4 regions of the Lysinibacillus sp. NPDC097279 genome follow, and region 2 is predicted to be linked to each of the others. Evidence: riboswitches for the same ligand, from Rfam matches in the RefSeq annotation. Region 2 holds a riboswitch; each other region holds the start of a gene.
What was found. Region 2 has a riboswitch for thiamine pyrophosphate ahead of thiM (hydroxyethylthiazole kinase). Riboswitches for the same ligand answer to the same signal wherever they lie in the genome.
Positions count from the first base shown of each region.

Region 1 (4,775 bases), 1.2 Mb from region 2:
AAGCATGGGGATATGCATTTTCAAAAGAAGCTAGGCCAACCTTTTCTAACCACTTTCTTGCAATCTCTATATTAGGTCGATGATGTAATTCTTCGACAATCGTGACATTTTCCAAAATTGTCCGCCAAGGTAATAAGCTAGGTTGCTGTGGCATGTAGCCGATGGTGCCTGGTTTTTGCTGAATGTTTTCTCCATTTAACAAAATAGCTCCTTGATTTAAGGGCGATATACCGCCTATTAATTGAAAAAGCGTACTTTTCCCACTACCTGAGGGACCAATGATCGCTACAAATTCGCCCTCCTTTACCGTAAAGGATAGGTTTTTCACTACTTCAAGCGCGCCAAAGGATTTAGAAATGTCTTGAATGTTCAGCATGTGATCCTCTCCCCTTTACAGTAATCTTTTCGACGAAACGTATAACACTAAATAACAATAAACTTAACAAAACTATCGCAAATATCGCCACAAATACACGATCCGTTCGAAACGATGATTGAGCAAGTGTCATATAAACACCAATCCCCTTTTTCGCACCAAGCCATTCCGCGATGACTGCTCCCATCACACTATATGTCGCGGCAATTTTAATACCTGAAAATATAGATGGATAGGCAAATGGCCATTCTAATTTCCAAAACGTTTGACGTTTTGTAGCACCAATCATCGCAAAATAATGCTTAAGTTCTGGTGACGTTTGACGAAAGCCATCCATTGCCGCAATAACGATTGGGAAAAAGCAAACGAGACAAATAATAATTAGCTTTGGTAACAGCCCAAAGCCAAACCAAATAATTAATAATGGCGCTAAAACGAGCACTGGCACATTTTGCGACACAATTAAAATCGGATATAAGAATGCCCGCATTGTATTTGAACGATGTAATAACACCGCAACACTCAAGCCACAAAGCACACCAATAGCAAGACCTATCACAGCAAGCTGTATAGTAGCGAAAACATGGGGAAGAAACGTTTGGTAAGAGTGAATGCCCTCCATCACGATGGCACTCGGCGCTGGCAATAGCCAATGTGGGATTTCAGCAAAACGGATAATGACTTCCCAGATGACTAATAGGAAGGCGATAAAAATAATCGACCTTCCTTTCGTTACTACTTGTTTCATCCTCGATATTTCTCCGTCAATGTCCCCATTGTAATGCCAGTTGGCTGATATAAAATTTTTACTTGTGTAATTACATTAATGGCACCTAAGTCAATCATTTTTTGATTCATCTGTTCAATAATTTGGAGTAAGGTAGACAGTTCTCCCTCCATAGTCGTTTCTAGTGGCTGCACCTCATAGCGCACACCTGCAGCATCGATAATTGCAATTGCCGCATCCACGAAAGGGATGACATCCTCATATTTTTCTGTTTTCGGTATAATTTGAACACTGATTAATGAATTAGCCATTTAATTTGCTCCTTTCGTTGGTAAGAAATCATTTGTAAATGCTTGCTCTGCATTAAATTTTCCTTCTAAGACGTTGTTTTTCGTCATCCATTCCGCATAGTTTTCCCAAACTGCTAATTTTTGTTCGCCCCATTGCGCTGCATCATCTTGATATTTGTTTGCTAGCCATTCTTGACTTTTATGCACAAGTGCTTTATCTAAGTCAGGTACCGCTTCAAGTAAAATATCAGCCGCTTCATTAGGTTGCTCAATGGCATACTCATAGCCTTTTGTCGTTGCAGCTACAAATGCCTTTACCACATCAGGATTATCCTTAATCATCTTTTCATTCGTAGCTAAAACAGGTGTATAATAATCAAGTTGCTCACTATAGTCTGTTAAATACTGCATATTTAATGTTTCCCCACGTAGCTCCGCCTCAATACCTGTCCACGCATAATAGATCCAGGCAAAATCAATATCCTTTTGCATCATGGTGAAAAAGTCTAAATCTCCTGCATTAACAATATCTAATTTTTTGATATCCGCCTGTTCTTTTTGCATAAGTGATTGTAAAACAGCTTGTTCTATTGGGCTTCCCCAGCCACCATACGTTTTTCCTTCATAGTCCTTTGGAGATGTAATGCCCTTTGAAGCAATCGAAGCAAAGCCAGATGTATTATGCTGAATAATTGCGGCAATTGATACAAGTGGTACACCCTGTACACGTGCTTGCGTAATACCTTCCTGATAGCTTACGCCAAACTGTGCTTTGCCTGATGCAACTAGCTGATCAGCACCAGCATCACCAGGTAAAATAATGTCCACGTCTAAGCCTTGCTCCTCAAAGTAGCCCAGCTTTTTCGCCACATACAGTCCTGTATGATTTGTATTAGGTGTCCAGTCTAGTACAACGGATACCTTTTTTAATGAGTTTGTTTCCTCTTTGTCCTCTTTTTCGCTACAACCAACTAATGTTACTAATGCAGCAATAAGAACGAAAAACCACTTTTTCATGCTGTGTCCTCCAAGTCTAGTAGTTTGAAAGTGTTCATGATTGAATGTTTACACCAGAAAAAAAGGTATTCTAAGGCCATTTGCAGTGCTTATGATTGATTACTCCTCGTTTTAGGTGGAATAATGAATCCTAAACAAAAAACGCCTGGGAGTTATCCCAGACGTTTGCAAACGGTATCAAAAAATAGTAAATGATTATTTTTGAATAGATGTTCCCTACGCTGGTACGAGCCAAATCAGGTTCAAAGGGTCAGCATCTAAACGGACGCAATCTCAGCTGGCAACTTCCAGCCCCCCTACATTCTTAACTTATGAACTTTTCGTTGATTATTATACCCATATGTATCGTAAAATGACAAGCTAGTAATTTTCGTAGTTGAAAAAAATGAGCTTTTACAAGACTATACTAGTAATCTGCGACATGACTTTTGCAAATAGAAAAGGTTTTAAGCATGGCGTTTGGAGTAGCAGACTATGCTGTATGGTATTTTGGGACAAATATCACTTCCGAAAAAACAATCGAAAAATGTGTAAACAAAAGCACCCAATTCCATGTATGATTTATGCATTTACCCCGTTAAACATAAAGTTGATCTCAAATACAATTTTGGGAGGCTTTTAATTTGCTGGTGTTGCCATTACAAAAAGTTTGAATGTTGCGCATAACTTATCGTAACTTGAGTACCTTTTTCGTTAGATTGGATTGTACTCTGTAGTTCAAGCATTCGGCAAATATCTTCGATGATTCGTAGGCCAGTGCCCTTTTCCACCACATTAAACCCAACCCCATTATCTTTAAATATAATTACGTTTTTTTGCAAAGTGATTTCCAAAGTATCGCATGCTGCATGACGCAAAATATTTTGGAAGATATTATCAAATAATCTGTGCAACCAAATTTCATTACTCTTCCAATGGAATTTCGTTGGAGAATCGTTTAACACAATAGAGATTTGATTGATTTTATATAAAAAATTCCACTTTAAAATGATGGTATGGATAAGTTTTGGAACGTCGACTTTTTCCATGATTATATAGGAATTATCAACACGAGATAAGCGCTCAAAGTCATATTCATTGGATAATTTCGAAATATAGTTTATTTGTTCGTTTAGAGAATTGAAAATATCCTGATGTTGTGAAAAATCATTTTCGATTGTGTAAAGTTGTAAGCGCATAGCTGTTAAAGGTGTATTAATATCATGGCGCAACTGCGTTAAAAGTTCTAGTTTCATTTGCTCTTGTTGCATTATTTCAATTTCCTTCGATATCGTACGGTCAATGAGCAGGTTTACTGCATTAGTTAAATCCCCTAATTCATCATTTCTAGAGTAAGAGATCTTTTGAAGTCTCTTCTTGTCATTACTCGCCAACTCCATAATGGTTTGGTTTAATTCATTTATTCGTTTAATTAATGAATTAATGGATTTGGAAAATAATATAGCCAAAGTAAAAAAGCTGACGAGAAATAAACCTAGCATTATTGGATAGGCTTTTGACTCAAAAAACTGGGTTTCTGTATCATTTGAAAAATAATTGTAAATTACCGTTACAATAACATTAATCACTACAATAGAAAGAGGAACACTGAATATAACCGATAATAGCAATAGTTGATATTTCTTTTTTAGTTTCATTGTTTAACACGGGTATTCATACGATACCCTTCTCCATATACATTTTGAATAATCACACCATCTGTATCGGCAATCTTGTTGCGGAGCTTTTTAATATACACATTAATTAAATTGGGATTACGATCTTCTAGCTGCCAAAGGTAATCAATGAATTGTTCTTTAGATAAAATAAAATCTGCGTTTTCATAAAGGTAAAAGAATATTTTCTTTTCAATGGCTGTAAATTCGACTTCTTTATTATTTTGATTATTAACAACACGCTTATGAGTAACATCTATGGATAAATGCTGTATTTGTTTGTGAATTCCGTAAGAAGCAGCTAATCTATTTTTTATGCGTATTAATAATTCCCTCGGATCAAATGGCTTCACCATGTAATCTTCTCCAATTTCAAGCCCTCTTAATTTACTATCAATATCACTTCTAGCCGTTAAAAATATGATAGGAATATTATGCCCTAACTGATTAATTCGCATAGAAATATGATACCCGTCCTCGCCTGGTAGCATAATATCCATAATAACAATGTCCACTTGCTTAATAACGGTATATAAAGAAGTACCATTTTTTAACCAGATTACTTTATAACCTTCTTTTTGAAGTATATTCTCCAATAAACTTCCAATCATTTCATCATCTTCTACAAGTAAAATTGAAAACAACATTTTCGTATATTCCTCACTTTTTTTCAACCTTCTCTTGCAAGAACTTTTGCGTTTCTTCATAGA
Region 1 is NZ_JBIWDA010000001.1:1,298,875-1,303,649, forward strand. Features, by position in the region: gene ACIQ1H_RS06560 (ABC transporter ATP-binding protein) at 1-376, opposite strand, end outside; gene ACIQ1H_RS06565 (ABC transporter permease) at 351-1,124, opposite strand; gene ACIQ1H_RS06570 (thiamine-binding protein) at 1,121-1,414, opposite strand; gene ACIQ1H_RS06575 (ABC transporter substrate-binding protein) at 1,415-2,410, opposite strand; TPP riboswitch at 2,607-2,718, opposite strand; gene ACIQ1H_RS06580 (sensor histidine kinase) at 3,049-4,047, opposite strand; gene ACIQ1H_RS06585 (response regulator transcription factor) at 4,044-4,712, opposite strand; gene ACIQ1H_RS06590 (alpha/beta fold hydrolase) at 4,726-4,775, opposite strand, start outside.
Region 1: it holds a riboswitch for thiamine pyrophosphate, as region 2 does, so the genes downstream of both, ACIQ1H_RS06575 (ABC transporter substrate-binding protein) here and thiM (hydroxyethylthiazole kinase) in region 2, are expected to answer to the same signal.

Region 2 (4,775 bases):
GGGCCAATCCCTACATAATCCGCTCCATATGTTAAAGCAACTTGTAATTCAGTGGCTGTATGAACCGAAACACCAAGAATCATTTGTCCAATTTTTTGTCGCACTAGTGAGATGGGATGGTCGTCTTGACCAATGTGAAGGCCATCTGCCTTAAGCTTTAGAGCAAGGTCGATATCATCATTCACAATAAAGGGAACGTTGTATTTTCTGCATAGGTTTTGACATTGACGTGCAAATTGTTCGTAGTGCTCATTCGTCAATGCTTGTTGTCCTTTTTCACGAAACTGAAACATCGTAATGCCTGCTTGCAATGCGGATTCAAGAATTTCTAAAGGTTGTCTATTTTTTACGTTCGCTGTGCCCATTATAAAATAAAGCTGTAAATCACTACGTTTCATGAATGGTTACCTCACAAGTATCGAGAAATTTTTTGTAAGCAAAATGATTTGTTGGCCCATTGCCATTGCCAATCAATAAATCATGGCTAATGGCTAGCTGAATAAACTTTTTCGCTTCAATAATCGCTTGTTTTAAAGGCATTTTCTGGCCAATAAAAGCGGTTAAAGCAGCAGAAAATGTACATCCCGTTCCATGTGTATTTTTCGTTGCGATTCGAGTAGATTGCATTGAAAATGTTTTACCATCATTAAAAAATACATAATCTGTTGCAAAGTTATCATCCTGTAGATGACCACCTTTAATAATGACACATTGAACACCTAGCTTTAATAATGACTGTGCAGCTTGTTGGATGTCTGAATAATTGTGTATTTTGCTTGCTGTAAGCGTCTCCGCTTCAGGGATGTTAGGTGTGACGATTGTAGCAAGTGGTAATAGAGTGTTTTTTAACGCCTCAACTGCTTCTTGCTGTAATAAGTTTTCGCCACCTTTGGCGATCATTACAGGATCAACAATAAGTGGAATATTTAAATTAGACATAGCTCCTGCAATAGTATGAATAATATCTGAGGAGAAAAGCATGCCTGTTTTTATTGCACTAATTGAAAAATCCTCCAGCAGTGAATGAAGTTGTTTATTTACAAAAGCTTGATCAATTGGAAACACCCCGCTCACACCTAAAGTATTTTGTGCTGTTAAAGCGGTAATAACGGATGTCCCGAATACATTTAATTCTTGGAAAGTTTTTAAATCAGCTTGAATACCAGCTCCACCACCGCTATCTGAGCCAGCTATTGTCGTCACAATATGCATTATTTTTCACCGTCCTTCGATAAACGGTGAAGCTCATTTAAGACGGACACTGCGAAATCACCATTATATGGCGCACAAGAAGCGGCATGTTCAGCAACTTTTTTATAGCTCGTTAATGTATGGCACAACTGAGTATATGGCTCATTACCTGCCATATAAGCTGCACAGCAAATAGCACTTAATAAACAACCCGTCCCTGTAACTTCTGTCATGCGAGCGTTTCCACCAATAATCCATTTAGAATGCTCACCATCAGTAATAAAATCTTTTTCACCAGTTACAATAACAATGCACTTATATTTTTTAGAAATCTCTTGTGCTTTATCTTCAACAGATATGGAGCCGCTGCCACTATCCACACCTTTTTGTTGCCAATGAACATTAGCAATCGCGGCAAGCTCACCGATATTGCAACGAATAACAGCAAAGTGAACCGCTTCTAATAATTGCTGTATCGTTTGTTTACGTAAAGTTGTTGCCCCAACACCAACAGGGTCCAAAATCACAGGTATACCTAGCGCGTTTGCTTTTTTGCCAGCAAGGAACATCGATTGTTTTGTACGGGTAGTAAGCGTGCCAATATTAATTAATAAGGCTGATGCAATCGATACCATCTCTTCAACTTCGGTTGATTCATCGGCCATGACAGGTGAAGCACCAATTGCTAATAAGCCATTTGCTTGGAAATTGGCAACTACATAATTGGTAATACAATGAATCAATGGCTGTCTTTTACGAATAGTTTGAAAAATCATCATAGTCCTCCTTTTTTGGATGGACGTAAGCATGCAAAAAAGCTCTTTTTCGTGCAAAGTGTACACGTAAAAAGAGCTTATCATCAGTAATAAGATGTGTGTTGCTCCCTACGTCAGTATTAACTAACAGGTTCAAAGGGTCAGGTTTTACCTTCTCAACTCGTTATGAGTCCCCCTGCAATCATGAATTTTTTAGTTGTCCAAAATGTAACATACCTATTCTCAGTATTCAATAGTATTTTATCATTATCTGGAAAGCAGTGACTGATGCCATATAATAAACCATGATAATTGTCATGACTTTGTGAAAATAAGGTCCATCCATTGAAAATCATAAAAAATGAGTTTTATAATAAACCTAGCAATAAGGAGGCAGTTATTATGAAAAGACAGGATTTAATCGCACCAGAATGGTATAACATTGTTGAGGAGATTGAGAAGTATGCTCAGGACCCTTCTAAAAAAGCATTAATTGTTTATAACAATCATGAAGAAATTCAACATATTACATATGCAAATTTACTTGAAAAAGCAAATCAGGCGGCCCATGTATTTACTTCGCAAGGACTAGCAAAAGGTGATGTGCTTTTAGTAATGGTTCCAAGATCTGTTGAGGCATATATCGTATACATAGCAGCATTAAAAGCGGGCTTAACGATTATTCCAAGCTCAGAAATGTTGCGCACAAAGGATATTGAATACCGCATTACACATGCAAATGCCAAAGGAATAATTGCTTACGAGCCATATATTGAGCAATTTGATGAAGTAAATAATCTAAAGGGCATTTTGCAATATGTAATTGGTCAGGCGCATGCCCCATGGCAACCGTTGCTTGAAAAAATGGAGGAGCATCCAACAAACTATACGAATCCTACACCAACAAAAAGTACTGACACTGCTTTTTTAGCCTATACAAGTGGAACAACGGGCAATCCTAAAGCAGCTGTTCATACGCATAGCTGGGGTTATGCTCATTTACGGACAACAGCACCAAATTGGTTAGGTGTACAAGAAAATGATATAGTATGGGCTACTGCGGCACCTGGATGGCAAAAATGGATTTGGAGTCCGTTCCTTGCAACTTTAGGCAGTGGTGCAACAGCCTTTGTCTATAAAGGCAAATTCGATGCATCAACTTATTTGTCGTTGCTTGAAAAATTTAAAGTAAATGTATTATGCTGTACACCGACAGAGTATCGATTTATGGCAGCACTTAATAATTTACAGGATTATAATTTAAGCGAAATCCGCCAAGCGGTATCAGCGGGAGAACCATTGAATAGTGAAGTTGTAAAAGTGTTTTTAGAAACGTTTGATATCCAGGTTCGAGATGGCTACGGACAAACTGAAAATACATTACTTGTAGGGACAATGGTTGGCATGGAAGCGCGCGTTGGGTCAATGGGAAAACCGACACCAGGAAATACAGTAGAAATAATCGACGACCATGGAAATCCTGTGTCTGAAGGTGTAGTTGGGGATATTGCCGTGCATCGTGAAACACCTGCACTCTTTAAAAAATATTTCCAAGATCCCGAACGCACGAGCCTACAATTCCGCGGAGAATGGTATATAACTGGAGACCGTGCATATAAAGATGCCGATGGCTATTTTTGGTTTGAGGGCCGTGGAGATGATGTCATAATTTCTTCAGGCTATACAATAGGGCCATTTGAAGTGGAAGATGCATTAATGAAACACCCTACAGTAAAGGAAGCTGCTGTAGTTGCTAGTCCTGATGAAGTAAGAGGAAATATTGTCAAGGCATTTATTGTCCTGCGTGAAGGTGAGACAGGGGATAATACGCTTATTAAAAAGTTACAAAACCATGTGAAATTAATGACTGCCCCATATAAATATCCACGTGCGATTGAATTTGTAGATGTTTTACCGAAGACTGCATCGGGTAAAATTCGTCGTGTCGAATTACGTCAACAAGAAAAAGCTCTTTATACACATCAATAAATATTTCCTAGGAAATAAAGGCGAATAATCAAAGTTCATGTTTTATTATGAACTTTTGATTTTTTGTTGTAGCCTCATTTATTTATAGTAAAATAATAAACAACAGAACATTTTTACATAAAAATTGCTTAAAAGTGAAACGTTTTGGAAATTTAGACGTATAACGTGTTGAGGAGGCGTTTGTATGAATGTAAAAAGGTGGATAGCCTTGGCTATAGCTGCTGTGTTGTTAGTATTTTCATTAGGAATTAATACGATTTTTGCAATATTTAAATCAGACTTCTTTAGTAATTTTGACAGCATTGTCGCTGGAAATAATTTAAATGTTTATGAAACTGTTATTGAAGGTGAAGATTACAGTAAGCGTATTGCCTATTTAAAAGTGGATGGAACGATTCAAGATGTTGGATCGAACACATTATGGCAAACCGTAGCTTATGATCACCAGTTTTTCTTAAATCAATTGGACAATATTTTATATGATGATTCAGTACAAGGTATTGTGCTAAGTGTAAATTCACCAGGTGGTGGCGTAAAGGAATCGGCAGAAATTTATAAAAAACTGTTGCAAATTAAAGAGGAACGTCAAATTCCAATTTACGTTTCAATGGATTCGATGGCTGCTTCTGGTGGATACTATATTTCTGCACCAGCGGATAAAATATATGCACATCGTGATACGATAACAGGTTCGATTGGTGTCATTATGCAATCTATTAATTATCAGGAACTTGCAGAAAAAGTAGGCGTGAAATTTGAAACGTTTAAATCTGGGCAACATAAAGACATGCTTAGTCCAACACGTGAAATTACTGAAGAAGAACGTGCTATGATGCAGGA
Region 2 is NZ_JBIWDA010000001.1:129,952-134,726, forward strand. Features, by position in the region: gene thiE (thiamine phosphate synthase) at 1-398, opposite strand, end outside; gene thiD (bifunctional hydroxymethylpyrimidine kinase/phosphomethylpyrimidine kinase) at 388-1,212, opposite strand; gene thiM (hydroxyethylthiazole kinase) at 1,212-1,967, opposite strand; TPP riboswitch at 2,056-2,154, opposite strand; gene mbcS (acyl-CoA synthetase MbcS) at 2,349-3,935, shown strand; gene sppA (signal peptide peptidase SppA) at 4,120-4,775, shown strand, end outside.

Region 3 (4,775 bases), on a different contig from region 2:
TTAACTCGTTAAATAATCAAGAATTACGTCAGGCTACAAATAAGCTAATTACACTCGCTCCAAATGTGAAAGCAATCATCGGTGATGAGATTACACCTTTGATGATTAATAATGAAGCGGCTGTCGCCCTCACTTGGTCTGGTCAAGCAGCAGATATGTTATTCGAAAATGAAGATTTAGACTTCGCTGTTCCAGAGGAAGGCTCGAACTTGTGGTTTGACAATATGGTTATCCCAAAAACTTCGAAAAATGTTGATGGTGCACATGCTTTTATTAACTTTATGTTAAAAGCGGAATCTGGTGCTCAAAATGCGGATTATGTAGGCTACTCTACTCCTAATATTGCAGCGACAAAATTAATGGATAAAGAAGTTGTAGCTGACGAGCGCTTCTACCCTTCCGAGGAGCAACGTAAAACATTAGAAGTATATAAAAACCTTGGCCCAGATTATTTAGGAAAATATAATGAATTGTTTTTAGAATTTAAAATGAGTATTCGATAAATACTAAAGAGAAAAAACAATATTTTTCTCTCTCAAAAAGTCGACAAAAGACATCAAGAGTTAAATATTTGATGTCTTTTGTCATTTTTTCTTTTAATCGTTCTAATATAGAATTTCACTTTCGATGTGTTCAGTTGATTGGAGCGGCGGGCAGCGACTCCTGCGGTAACACACAACATGTACGAAGCAACAGGCCACGCGCACCGAAATGGTTGCGGCTTACAGTGCCCATGGAAAGAGACCGCAAGTAGCGGAAATTAACAGTATTATTCTAAGGAAAAACAATGTCTTCGTTCCGCTAACCAAGTCATTCACCTACGACTATAATCTGATAGCCAAGCAATATTTCTTTATGATAGACTGTAGGAATGTTTCAATAGAAAAAAGGGGGGTATACGATGACCCAGCAGAAGTCAAACAAGGCGGCTTTGTACATTTTAATGTTTAATATGTTTATCGCAATGGGGAGTATCGGAATTATTATTCCTGTCATGCCAAAGTACTTACACATATTTGGTGCTGCAGGACAAGTTCTTGGCATGTTAATTGCAACGTTCGCCTTTGCACAGTTTATATTTTCTCCAATTGCTGGGAATCTTTCGGATCGATATGGTCGAAAAAATTTGATTGTTTTTGGTCTGATTGTAACTGGTATTGGGCAAATTTCATTTGGGCTATCTACAGATGTGTGGATGCTTTTTGTTGCTCGTTTCTTAGGAGGATTAGGTTCTGCCTTTATAGCACCTCCAATTATGGCATTTGTAGCAGATATCACAACGTATGAAGAACGAGGTAAAGGGATGGGCATGTTAGGTGCTGCTATGTCTCTTGGTTTTATGATTGGACCAGGTATTGGCGGGTTCCTCTCTAAAGTTAGTTTGCATTTCCCATTCTTTATGGCTGGAGGAGCGGCTATTATAGCCTCTATCCTTTCGTTGGTGTTATTACCTTCTACAAAACCAACTGCTGCTCAAAAAGCACAAAAGCAAGAAAATCTTGCGAAGCAGATGGCGCGTTCAGTCCAAATGCCTTACTTTGTCATGCTTATTATTATGCTAGTGTTTTCGTTCGGAATCGCCAATTTCCAAACGACATTATCATTATTTGTAACTGAGAAATTTAACTATACACCTCCAGATATTGCAATCATCTTAACTGTAGGTGGCGCATTCGGTGTTATTGTGCAAATGTTCATTATCACACCACTCTTTAAGCGCTATGGGGAAATGAAAGTTGTATTAGTCAATTTATTTATTGCTGCTGTAGCAATCTTCCTCATATTATTTGTTTCTGGCTTCGCATTAATTTTAGTTGTCGCAACAATTTTCTCTACGGCAACAACACTTATACGTCCAGCAGTCAACACACTGATTTCTAAGCTTGCTGGCAATGAGCAAGGTTTAGCCGCTGGACTTACCAATGCCTATATGAGTCTTGGAAATATGATTGGTCCTGCACTTGCGGGTCTTTTATTTGACTGGGATATGAACAGTCCGTATATATTCGGGTCGATTATTTTAATGACATGCTTCTTACTAGCGCTCATTTGGACCGTAAAAAAGGCTCCACATCTTATGCATCCTGATTCAAATTAGTCCATTGACAATTATTTCAAATATGGTACATTTATTATCGAAAAATTAAATCGTTTAACACCACTAGGGGAGTCTTTACAAGGCTGAGACGTATATGTTCATATACGGACCCTTTGAACCTGATCTAGTTCACACTAGCGGAGGGAAGTGGCGACACTTGCTTTTGTGTAATTTAAAAATGCAAGGCCGCTTCCTTTCGTTACTAGGAAGCGGCTTTTTTGTATTCATCAGGCAGTGCTATCGGCGATTTTGTGAGGTCTCTCGGCGATTTGTACGGTTTTATCGGCGATTTCTCACATTTTATCGGCGATTCACTGAGTTCTATCGGCGATTCATCGCACAAAACTAAAAGGAGTAACTATCATGTCTATTCGAAAACTAACTACTATGGCTTTATTAGTCGCTATTGCAGTAGCAGGCTCTATTTTTGTCTCCATTCCAACTGGCATTGCACGTGCCTATCCTGTACAACATGCGATCAACGTCATCTGTGCCATTCTATTAGGTCCTATGCCTTCTATCGTCGTTGCTATCGTTACAGCATTGATTCGTATCTTAACAGGCACAGGCTCCCTTTTAGCGATTCCTGGAAGCGTCATCGGTGCGGCATGTGCGGCCTTTGCTTATAAATACAGTCGCAGCAATTGGCTTGCTGGTGCTGGTGAAGTATTTGGCACAGGTATTCTTGCCTCATTAGTCGCTGTTCCATATGCGCAATTATTTATGGGAACGTCTGTCGGTGCATTATTTTTTATGCCTGCATTTTTTACATCAAGTTTAATCGGAGCCTTTCTTGGCATGATGATGGCTAGCAGTCTACGGAAAACTGCGCCCCATTTTCTTATTGCGAAATAGCTATGTTTATAAAAAAAACGATGACACATGCGTTTTTCAATGTGCCATCGTTTTTTATTTATGAGCGTTTTTTCATTCCTTTTAATAACTGTGCAACATTCGTATCCTCTGACTGGACAGTCGCTTCTTCAACAGGCTTTTCTTTCTTATGCCTTGTTATAAAGCTCCAACCAAAGCGTCGAATCGTAATATCTACGAAGAATAATAGCATCCCCGTTAATAGTAACCATGTTGCAATATTTTGGCGCTCTGCTCCTTTGTTGGTGAAATTACGGAACACGTCTTGTGGTTCTTTCAAGACAGAGCCACCCGTTTGCTTCGTTAGTTGCTCGACAAGTGTTTCATTCACAGGACGTAATTCATATTCTGCACTGTACGGTACGCTTAGACCAGCCTGGTAAATAGCCTGATCTTCGTCAGCAATACGGAAAAAAATCAATCCTGGTTTCGCTTGCACAACTGCCCGTACTTGCGATGCGGAAATCGTTTCAAGCTGTAAATCAAGCTCCTCACCCGCTTCATCGACAGCGACGATATCTAAAAATGCTGCTTCATTTGTCGGATCAGTGATGAGAAATGAGCCATCTGTATCGAGTCGTACATCATAGGCCACATCATTATAGCTTGGTAGCATTTGCGAAATGATTGTTTGCCAAAATGATCCCCATTCCTGCCATCTTGCCCAGTCACCAGCCCATTTCCCTGTCGAATCTGATGTGAAAGCGAATGTTTTACCAAGCCCATATTGCCATAGGGCCAATACAGGGTCTTCCTTCTCACTTTCAGCTATCACAGCAGCTCCCTGCTTTGCCGTCGTGCCAATATATGCATTCATTTGTGGCACACCCTTTGCAAAAAGTGTATTCCATCCAGTTGCATTATAAATTGTAGGATAAAACGGATTGTCCTCTATATAAGTACGGGAAATCATCGCTGTTTCACGGGATAAAATTGAGGGAATTGTTTGTTCATCAATAACATCATAGAAACGACCACTACCCATTTCACTTAATGACTGAAGTAAGTTGCCATCTGCATCTTGTCCAATCGCCACTGTAGAAAGTGTAATCCCTTGTTCCTTCCCATTTTCAATTAAATCCTCATAATTGCCTGATTGCGACTGTCCATCTGTTAGTAAAATAATATGCTTTCTCTGCAATTTTAAATCTGCCAAACTATCATATGCTGCTGAAAGGGAGCTATATATTTCCGTACCCCCACCAGGCGTCACTGATAAAATCGTATCGACTGCTTCCTCTTTATTACCAAGGGGGGCCGTTTCGATGATTTCCCAAGGGCGATCATCGAAGGCAATAAACCCGAGCGTATCCTCATCACGTAACATTTCCACTGATCGTGCGGCTGCTTCTTTCGCTAGCTCTAATTTTGAGCCATACATACTTCCTGAACGGTCCAGTACGATGACAAGTCCTAGCGATGGTAATTGCTCTTTACCTTTTATCTCCATTTCAACAGGTAACAATGTTTCAATCGGCGTTTTGAAATAGCCACCCAAGCCAAAGCTATTTTCACCACCGACCATTGTAAAGCCAACACCGAAGTTTTTAACCGCCTGCTCAATAACACTCATCTTCGCTTCACCAACTAAGTGGCCTGGTACATTATCAAAAATAATAGCGTTATATTGCAAATAGCTAGAAAGTTCATTTGGCAAGCTTGCTGCATTTATCACATCATAGGAAATTGAATTCATCCCTAGCGCTACAGCAATAGGTGATGCCGTATCGTAGCCGTTAACAATAAGTAAATGTGGCTCGCTTTGCACCATTGTAATACTTGTTAATTTATTATTTTCAAAAAT
Region 3 is NZ_JBIWDA010000002.1:39,849-44,623, reverse strand. Features, by position in the region: gene ACIQ1H_RS10330 (ABC transporter substrate-binding protein) at 1-503, shown strand, start outside; gene ACIQ1H_RS10325 (MFS transporter) at 902-2,098, shown strand; TPP riboswitch at 2,154-2,261, shown strand; gene thiW (energy coupling factor transporter S component ThiW) at 2,462-2,953, shown strand; gene ACIQ1H_RS10315 (VWA domain-containing protein) at 3,012-4,775, opposite strand, start outside.
Region 3: it holds a riboswitch for thiamine pyrophosphate, as region 2 does, so the genes downstream of both, thiW (energy coupling factor transporter S component ThiW) here and thiM (hydroxyethylthiazole kinase) in region 2, are expected to answer to the same signal.

Region 4 (4,775 bases), on a different contig from region 2:
TAGATATTATGTGACAGTCATATACTTATTTGTCTTTTCCCTATACAATTTAACACGAAGGGAGAGGAAGCCTTGCCTAAGATTATTTTAATGACAATAACCTTTATTGTCTCACTCATCCTAACCTTTTCATCCTATTTTATAAAAATAAATGGTCAATCTTCGTTAGAAATCTCAAATCGTTTTCCCGTAATGTTTGCACCTATTAATATTAGTTATATGATATGGATATTAATTTACATTTTGCTTGCTTATTGGTTAGTTATGAATTTTCAAAAGACATCTATTAAACAGACTGTTCTCTTTAGCAATGTTTGCATATTACAGGCGCTCTCTATTTTATTTTGGCATTATGAATTATTCATAGTCTTTATTTGCTGCTCCGTCATATTAGTATTGTACTTATTTTTACTTTATAGTACTTATCCGTATACAAATAATACTTTATCTGGCCGACTACCCATATCACTTTATTTTGCCTGGTCTACATTTATCATGATGACAAATGCAAGTTTTACATTAACATCTTATGGATGGCATGGTTTTGGACTTAGCAATCCACTTTGGGCAGTTATTTTACTGTCAATCAGTGTAGCTATCGCCTTACATATTCGTTACCATTATTACGACATTGTCTATCCTAGCGTGTTTATTTGGGCATTTATTGGTATTGCGCTCCATAATCATCTTGATGAATTACTCGTGACGACAGCGGCATTATTTTTATGTGGTGTCCTAATTGTTGGTATCCTATTTGTTAAAAAAAAAGCAGCTTACCGAAAATAAGTCGGTAAGCTGCTTTTTCATCTAGCCTTTATTTTAGGCTTCATCTAACGAAGTTAAAATGATTGGTTTGTCTTTTGTAACAATAATAGAATGCTCAATTTGGGCAACTAATGATTTGTCAGGTGTAACAAATGTCCAGCCATCACCAGCTTCAACAATATGTTCTGCCTTCGCTGAAATAAACGGCTCAACAGCTAGCACCATTCCTTCTTTCATAATTGTTGAATCCCAAGCATCGTAATAATTTAAAATATGGTTTGGCTCATCATGCAATGAACGCCCTAAACCATGACCTGTTAAATTCATAATGACAGTTAAATCGTTTGCATAAGCTTCACGCTCAACAGCTTTCCCAATTTGGTTTAATTTAGAACCAGCTTTTACTTTTGTCATAGCGCGGTCAAAGGCACTTTTTGCTACGCGGCAAAGTTTTTCCTTATCTTCGTACCCTTCACCTACTACAAATGAAATACCTGTATCTGCAAAATAGCCATTTAAAGAACCTGATACGTCAATATTGACAATATCCCCTTCTTTAATAACTCGTTGTCCTGGAATACCATGGGCAACTTCTTCATTCACACTAATACATGTGTATCCTGGGAAATCATATTCACCTTTAGGACCAGAAATAGCTCCTGCTTCAGCAAACATACGGCCTGCAATTTCATCTAATTCAAGTGTTGTCACACCAGGTTTTGTAGCTGCTTTCATTGCCTCACGAATTTCTGCACAAATGCGACCGATTTTTTTAAAGGCTTCAATTTCTTCTTGCGTTTTTACAATCATTTATAACGTCCCTTTCATCTAATATCTATTCATTAATATAACATAACTTTATATGTCCATAACGCCAAACGCTTTAATTATTCTATGCTAACATTATTTCATAAGTACCAGACAAGTAAAAAACAGACCCTTTTAGAAGTTCTGGTACTAACAATAACGACCCAATTGTCTTGAATTATAAAAAAAAATAGCACACTAAGTTACACTTAGCATACTATTTTCACTTTTGGGACAGTCTTATCGTGTTTATGATTTTCGTTGCATTAATTGGGGTGCAGCTGTAAATAATATCACACCAACGATCGCTGTTAATATTGTTGCTGGAAGCATGTATGTTCCATTGTATATGATTGAATAAATCCATGCGTTTTGCTCGCCTGCATATTCTGCAAAAAATACAGCCCCTGCAATTGTATGGGCTAAATAACGTAGGAAACCTGCTAATACGGTACCGATTACAATGTAAAGGGCCATTTTCTTTTTGTTTAAGGCGGCTGTCGCTTTAAATATAGGTCCACGTACTACTGCCGCTAAACCAACGACCGTAAATGCTACTCCGTAATCTAGCAAGCCTTGTAGCCAATGCACAATATAAGCGCCAAACATCGTTTGCATAACTCCAATTAGTAAACCTGTTGTTAGTCCAGCTAAGAGCCCCCAACGTAATGCCATTAAGATGATTGGTATCATTACTAGACTTACGGAGCCACCTTGCGCCCATACTTTAAAGGAAACTTGATCGAGTACAAGTCCTAGCGCTGCGAAAATTGCAATTTCCATCAGCATGAGTAATCTTTTTTTGTCCATTTTATTATTCTCTCCTTTGTTCCGATGTAGGATACAAGAGCAGGAATAGAAATCTTTTTGATATGCATGTCAACTGGCATAAAAAAACGATGCCAGGACAGAGCCTCACATCGTAAAAGTGTCGGTTTCTATCCACATCCCTACGCAAGCGTTAACTTACAGGTTCGAAGAGTAAAGGCATTACGTGCCCAGTCTCAGCTGACATCATCAGCTCCCCTTGTGGTCGTTACATCTTATTATTTTGTTGAACATCCTCATTGTACGTAAACCCTTTTACAATTACAACCTTTTCCACATTAATTTTTTTGAAACTTTCGTGTTTTCTATGCGTAAATAATTTAAAAGGAGGGACTACTATGGAGAATCAAAAAATTTTATCTGCCTTTAGTTATCTCAGTATTTTTTTTGCACCATTTATCGTTCCAGTAATCGTTTATTTTGTATCAAAAGATAGTGATGTCAAGAGACATTCCATTAGAGCACTTATATCTCACTTAATACCATTTATCTTTGGTATCATTTTCTTTATCGTCTTTGTATTTTCTACAATATCATTGAACACGTTTGATCCTTCTTCTAATGGGAATACATTTATTATCATATGGTTTGTATCTTTTGGTATTTATTTACTCGTTTCATTAGGCATTGTCATTTGGAATATTGTTCAAGCTGTACGAGTTATTCGTTAAAAATTTTTAGTATGAAGGAGCTGTCGTATTCATGAAAGTATCGAAGGTAGTTAAAACTGCAATAAAATTAGCGCCCATCGTTATTCCGATTGTCAAAAAAGTGGTCGCAGCAAAAAAAGGAACAACACCTAACGTAACGACACACAAAAAATAATAGCCAATGGGCTCCTATAACGTAAAAACCCACATCGCTTTCCAGCAGGCTCAATGTAAGCCGCAGGAGTCTTCGTGGGTTTTACTATGTTATCTATAAATTGTTTGAGAATTGTTTGTGTGCCTGGCACTTATTTTACTTCAAAATGGGTTGTGCTATGTCCGCTCAACGTTTTTTCGACGTGTAATACTGCAGGCATTGCAGCTTTCAACTCAGCTACATGTGAAATAACGCCAATCATTCTTCCAGAGTCTTGTAAATCAATTAGCGTGTCAATCGCTTTATTTAACGCTTCCTCATCTAATGAACCGAAGCCCTCATCGATAAACATTGTTTCGATACGAATATTACCTTGGAAGCTTTGAATTACATCCGCCATACCTAATGCAAGACTTAATGATGCATTAAACTTCTCCCCACCTGATAATGTTTTAACATCTCTTAATTGGTCTGTGTACGCATCATAGACATCCAAGCCAAGCCCACTTTGCTTCGCATGCTTCTCTAATCGATCTGAACGGCGCAATTCAAACTGTCCATTCGATAAGTGGAATAATCGGATATTTGCTGCTGCAGTGATTTTATCTAAATAATTAATTTGAATATATCGCTCAAAGGAAAGTTTTTTCGGATTTTGGCCATTCAACACTGTGTAAAGCTCTTTTACACGTCCTGCCTCTTGTTCAAGTACACGTATTTCCTTTGCAGTATCCTCAACTTTAACAATAAAATCAGCACATGCCTTTGCATAGCTTTGCGTCTGTTGCAAAGTTTTAAATGCTTCCTCATATGTGGCACGGAGCATCTCAAGCTTTTCCTCTAATTCCTCTAGATTTTGCTTTTCTTTTCCTTCAAGATGCTTTGCCCCATCTGCAATTTGTTGCTGTAAGGAATGTGATTGTAAGGCATAATCACGACATGCTTTCCGTAAGTCTTCGATTTCACTATCACTTCGCTTTGCAGCAGCGTATTCTTCATAGGCTGCAAACCCCACATCTTTCATGCTTACTAAAAACTGTTCACGCTTCTCATTCAGTTTATTTAGCAATTCCTCATAGGCTGTTTTTGCAAGTTCTTCTGTCATAGAAGCCTTATTTGTTGCTTCCTTAGTCGCCTGTAAATTTTGCTGAATCGCGTTCCAAGCTGACTGTAACGCCATTTTTTGCGAACCTACATCTGCAATCATTTGTTTTAACGCTTGTAATGACTGTATGTGTTTCGGAATTTGCTTTTGCTGTTCTTCTACAATCGCTTGCTGTTTTATTAACTCTTTCGACTGCTCTGCAAAATGTTGCTCTAATTGTAGTTGTTTTTGTTGTAGCTGTTCATTTTTTTCGTGTTGTCCCTTTTGCTTAGTTCGTGCGACAGACAGTTGATCCTTCACTATTTTTAAAACTGTAACTTGTTGTTCAATAAAATGTAAAGAAGATGTCAGCTCTAATCGATTATCTATTGAAATATGATAAGCATCTAATTGCTCTGTTGCCTCTTGAAGCAGTTGTTTAGTTGTTTTTAGCGTTGCATCTTGCTCCAAATATTTACGCTCCATT
Region 4 is NZ_JBIWDA010000007.1:108,216-112,990, reverse strand. Features, by position in the region: gene ACIQ1H_RS20445 (hypothetical protein) at 73-786, shown strand; gene map (type I methionyl aminopeptidase) at 820-1,575, opposite strand; gene thiT (energy-coupled thiamine transporter ThiT) at 1,822-2,382, opposite strand; TPP riboswitch at 2,503-2,610, opposite strand; gene ACIQ1H_RS20430 (magnetosome magnetite crystal formation protein family) at 2,739-3,071, shown strand; gene ACIQ1H_RS20425 (hypothetical protein) at 3,103-3,225, shown strand; gene ACIQ1H_RS20420 (AAA family ATPase) at 3,356-4,775, opposite strand, start outside.
Region 4: it holds a riboswitch for thiamine pyrophosphate, as region 2 does, so the genes downstream of both, thiT (energy-coupled thiamine transporter ThiT) here and thiM (hydroxyethylthiazole kinase) in region 2, are expected to answer to the same signal.